One region of the Streptomyces sp. NPDC046860 genome, then DNA from elsewhere that is predicted to be linked to it. Evidence: predicted binding sites of a transcription regulator. Region 1 holds the regulator's gene; the other holds the start of a gene.
The links. The regulator HrcA, encoded in region 1, represses chaperone genes, less so after heat shock. The targets are predictions, from matches to a motif close to TTNGCACTCNGNNNNNCNGAGTGCNAA.
Positions count from the first base shown of each region.

Region 1 (2,394 bases):
GGCCGCCGCCGAGGTCGAGCGTCCACTCGCCGGACACCGCGTGCGCGGGCGGGACCAGGGCCCGGCTCGCGGCCTCCGCCTCCCCGGCCGGGAGTCCGTGCCCGACCGCGTCCCGCCGCAGCGCCTCGCGCCCGTGCCCGAACACCACGTCCAGCCCGACCGCGCCGTAGACCTCGGCCCCGGCGAAGGCGGGGGCGCCCAGGACGTGATCGAAGTGCGGGTGGGTCAGCGCGAGATGGGTCACATCACGGCCCGCCAGCGTCCGCGCGGCGGCCCGCAGCCCGGCGCCCTCGGCCAGGCTCGACCCCGCGTCCACCGCGAGCGCCGTGCCCGCGCCCACCACCAGCCCCACCGTGCAGTCCCAGCCCGGCAGCCGGCACCGGCCCACCCCCTCGGCCAGCCGCTCCCACCCGAGGTCTTCCCAAGTCACCGTCATACCCGGACGCTAGCCGCGGACAAGCCGTACGGACCGCACCGACCTTGCCCGGTGACCACCCCACGGCCGTACACTGGCCGGGGAAGTCTGGCACTCGCACGAGCAGAGTGCCAGGCGGGACACCGTAAGGGCCGTGGGGCGACGCGATGGAGGTGCGCATGCTGAGCGAACGCAGGCTGCAGGTGCTGCGCGCCATCGTGCAGGACTACGTCGGCACCGAGGAGCCGGTGGGCTCCAAGGCCCTCACCGAACGGCACAGCCTCGGCGTCTCCCCGGCGACCGTGCGCAACGACATGGCCGCGCTGGAGGAGGAGGGGTTCATCGCCCAGCCGCACACCAGCGCCGGGCGCATCCCCACCGACAAGGGCTACCGCCTCTTCGTCGACAAGCTCGCCGGTGTGAAGCCGATGACGGCGCCCGAGCGGCGCGCCATCCAGAACTTCCTGGAGGGCGCCGTCGACCTGGACGACGTCGTGGCCCGCACGGTCCGGCTGCTCGCGCAGCTCACCCGGCAGGTCGCCGTCGTGCAGTACCCCTCGCTGACCCGGTCCACGGTGCGGCATGTGGAACTGCTCTCACTCGCCCCCGCCCGTGTGATGCTCGTGCTGATCACGGACACCGGCCGGGTCGAGCAGCGGATGGTCGACTGCCCCGCCCCGTTCGGCGAGGCGCCGCTCGCGGATCTGCGTGCGCGGCTCAACAGCAAGGTGGCCGGACGCCGGTTCACCGACGTACCGCGACTGGTCGAGGACCTCCCCGATGCCTTCGAGGCGGAGGAGCGCGGTACGGTCTCCACAGTGCTCTCCACTCTGCTGGAGACACTGGTCGAGGAGAACGAGGAACGGCTGATGATCGGCGGCACCGCCAATCTCACCCGTTTCGGACATGACTTCCCCCTGGTGATCCGGCCCGTGCTGGAGGCGCTCGAGGAGCAGGTCGTGCTCCTCAAACTCCTCGGCGAAGCCAAAGATCCGGGCGTGACCGTGCGTATCGGGCACGAGAACGCCCACGAGGGACTCAACTCCACGTCCGTCGTGTCGGTCGGCTACGGTTCGGGCGGCGAGGCGGTTGCCAAGCTCGGCGTGGTCGGACCGACCCGCATGGACTATCCGGGAACGATGGGAGCGGTACGCGCAGTGGCACGGTACGTCGGACAGATCCTGGCGGAGTCGTAAGTGGCCACGGATTACTACGCCGTTCTCGGCGTGCGCCGCGACGCGTCGCAGGATGAGATCAAGAAGGCGTTCCGCAGGCTCGCGCGCGAGCTGCATCCGGACGTCAACCCCGACCCGAAGACCCAGGAGCGGTTCAAGGAGATCAACGCCGCTTACGAGGTGCTGTCGGACCCGCAGAAGAAGCAGGTCTACGACCTCGGCGGCGACCCGCTCTCCCAGGCCGGCGGCGCCGGTGGCGGCGCGGGCGGCTTCGGGGCCGGCGGCTTCGGCAACTTCTCCGACATCATGGACGCCTTCTTCGGCACGGCGTCGCAGCGCGGACCGCGCTCGCGCACCCGCCGCGGCCAGGACGCCATGATCCGGATCGAGGTCGAGCTCGACGAGGCGGCCTTCGGCACGACCAAGGACATCCAGGTCGACACGGCGGTCGTCTGCAACACCTGCAGCGGCGAGGGCGCGGCCCCCGGCACCTCCGCGCAGACCTGTGACATGTGCCGCGGCCGGGGCGAGGTCTCGCAGGTCACCCGGTCCTTCCTGGGCCAGGTCATGACCTCCCGCCCCTGCCCGCAGTGCCAGGGCTTCGGCACCGTCGTCCCGACCCCGTGCCACGAGTGCGCGGGCGACGGCCGGGTCCGCTCCCGGCGCACCCTGACGGTGAAGATCCCCGCCGGTGTCGACAACGGCACCCGCATCCAGCTCGCGGGCGAGGGCGAGGTCGGCCCCGGCGGCGGCCCCGCCGGCGACCTGTACGTCGAGATCCACGAGCTGCCGCACTCCACCTTC
Region 1 is NZ_JBEYXQ010000012.1:174,810-177,203, reverse strand. Features, by position in the region: gene ABZ898_RS19455 (MBL fold metallo-hydrolase) at 1-436, opposite strand, end outside; gene hrcA (heat-inducible transcriptional repressor HrcA) at 595-1,611, shown strand; gene dnaJ (molecular chaperone DnaJ) at 1,612-2,394, shown strand, end outside.

Region 2 (2,394 bases), on a different contig from region 1:
CCTCAACACCGGCGACGGCCTCAAGACCCTGGACGCGGTCGCCGGCACCGGTCTGACCGCGACCATCCGCCCGAACCTGGACTCCTTCCGAGAGGCTGGCCTCGCATGAGCGTGACCGTTCGCATCCCGACCATCCTGCGCACCTACACCGGCGGCCAGGCCGAGGTCGCCGCCGAGGGCGGCACGCTCGCGGAGGTCATCGAGGACCTGGAGAAGCACCACACGGGCATCGCCGCGCGTGTCCTGGACGACCAGGGCAAGCTGCGCCGTTTCGTGAATGTGTACGTCAATGACGACGACGTGCGTTTCGAGGGCGGACTTCAGACCGCCACCCCCGACGGCGCGGGTGTCTCCATCATTCCGGCCGTCGCCGGCGGCTGATAATTACCTTCGGTAACCGCGGTTACCCGCTGTTCATCGAATGGCCTTCTCCGTAAGAGAAACGGAGGGGGCCATTCTGTGTGATTGAGCGCGGTAGAGTTGGGGAACGCGCTCCCGGTCCGGCGGGCCGGGCGCCCTTGATTCATGCCGCCAGCCCGACAAGAAGCAGCCAAAATGCGCGGGTAATGTGCGGCTTTTGTTGTTTTTATGGGGCCCGTCTTGCCCCGAATTCGGCCGAATTTGCGGCAGATTCCGGACTGTGTCCGTCCAGAATTCTCGTCCGATTGACCTGTTGCAGACGGCAGTTGGACAGATACATTCAGCCGCGGTCGACGCGTTCCGGCGCACGCCCCCGACCGTTTGGGGGGCGAGGTCTGACCCAGGTCCGCGAGGTGTGGATCTGCGCAAGGGCCAGTAATAGGGGAGTTAGCCATGGCTCAGGGCACCGTCAAGTGGTTCAACGCGGAGAAGGGGTACGGCTTCATCGCGGTCGACGGTGGTGCGGACGTCTTCGTCCACTACAGCGCGATTCAGATGGACGGCTACCGCAGCCTGGAAGAGGGTCAGCGGGTCGAGTTCGAGATCTCGCAGGGTCAGAAGGGCCCGCAGGCCGACATGGTTCGCGTCACCGCCTGAACGTCCACAACTGAGCGCAGGGCCCGCACCGGCACAGGGTGCGGGCCCTTCGTCCTGTTAGGTCCCGTCCTGATCCCCCGAAGGCGCTTGCACTCGCCCTGGGTGAGTGCTAATCATTGCGTTAGCACTCTGAAGGTGAGAGTGACAACGAAGGACCGGGTCGGTGAGGCCCGCAGGCCGGGTGGGGCAAGGAACCACGAGGCCGGCGAGCCGTCCGTCGCGGGCGCGGGCGCGGTCCGAAGGAATCACCCCCAGTCCTGGAGGGACCACTTCACATGGCCAAGATCATCGCGTTCGACGAGGAGGCGCGGCGCGGCCTCGAGCGCGGCATGAACCAGCTCGCGGACGCCGTCAAGGTGACGCTCGGCCCCAAGGGCCGCAACGTCGTCCTCGAGAAGAAGTGGGGCGCCCCCACGATCACCAACGATGGTGTCTCCATCGCCAAGGAGATCGAGCTCGAGGACCCGTACGAGAAGATCGGCGCCGAGCTGGTCAAGGAAGTCGCCAAGAAGACGGACGACGTCGCCGGCGACGGTACGACCACCGCGACCGTGCTGGCCCAGGCCCTGGTCAAGGAAGGTCTGCGCAACGTCGCCGCGGGTGCCAACCCGATGGCCCTGAAGCGCGGTATCGAGAAGGCCGTCGAGGCCGTGTCCACCGCCCTGCTGGAGCAGGCGAAGGATGTCGAGACCAAGGAGCAGATCGCCTCCACCGCCTCCATCTCCGCCGCCGACACCCAGATCGGCGAGCTCATCGCCGAGGCGATGGACAAGGTCGGCAAGGAAGGCGTCATCACCGTCGAGGAGAGCAACACCTTCGGTCTGGAGCTCGAGCTCACCGAGGGCATGCGCTTCGACAAGGGCTACATCTCCGCCTACTTCGCGACCGACATGGAGCGCATGGAGTCGGTGCTCGAGGACCCCTACATTCTCATCGCCAACTCCAAGATCTCCTCGGTCAAGGACCTGCTCCCGCTGCTGGAGAAGGTCATGCAGTCGGGCAAGCCCCTGCTGATCATCGCCGAGGACGTCGAGGGCGAGGCCCTCTCCACCCTGGTGGTCAACAAGATCCGCGGCACCTTCAAGTCCGTCGCCGTCAAGGCCCCGGGCTTCGGCGACCGCCGCAAGGCCATGCTCGGCGACATCGCCATCCTCACCGGTGGCGAGGTCATCTCCGAGGAGGTCGGTCTCAAGCTGGAGAACGCCTCCCTGGACCTCCTGGGCCGCGCCCGCAAGGTCGTCGTCACCAAGGACGAGACCACGATCGTCGACGGCGCCGGCTCCTCGGAGCAGGTGCAGGGCCGCGTGAACCAGATCCGCGCCGAGATCGAGAACTCCGACTCGGACTACGACCGCGAGAAGCTCCAGGAGCGCCTGG
Region 2 is NZ_JBEYXQ010000016.1:110,320-112,713, forward strand. Features, by position in the region: gene thrC (threonine synthase) at 1-109, shown strand, start outside; gene ABZ898_RS22385 (MoaD/ThiS family protein) at 106-381, shown strand; gene ABZ898_RS22390 (cold-shock protein) at 814-1,017, shown strand; gene groL (chaperonin GroEL) at 1,293-2,394, shown strand, end outside.
Region 2: a site for HrcA is predicted at 1,104-1,130, ahead of groL (chaperonin GroEL). Genes of this name have one in related genera too.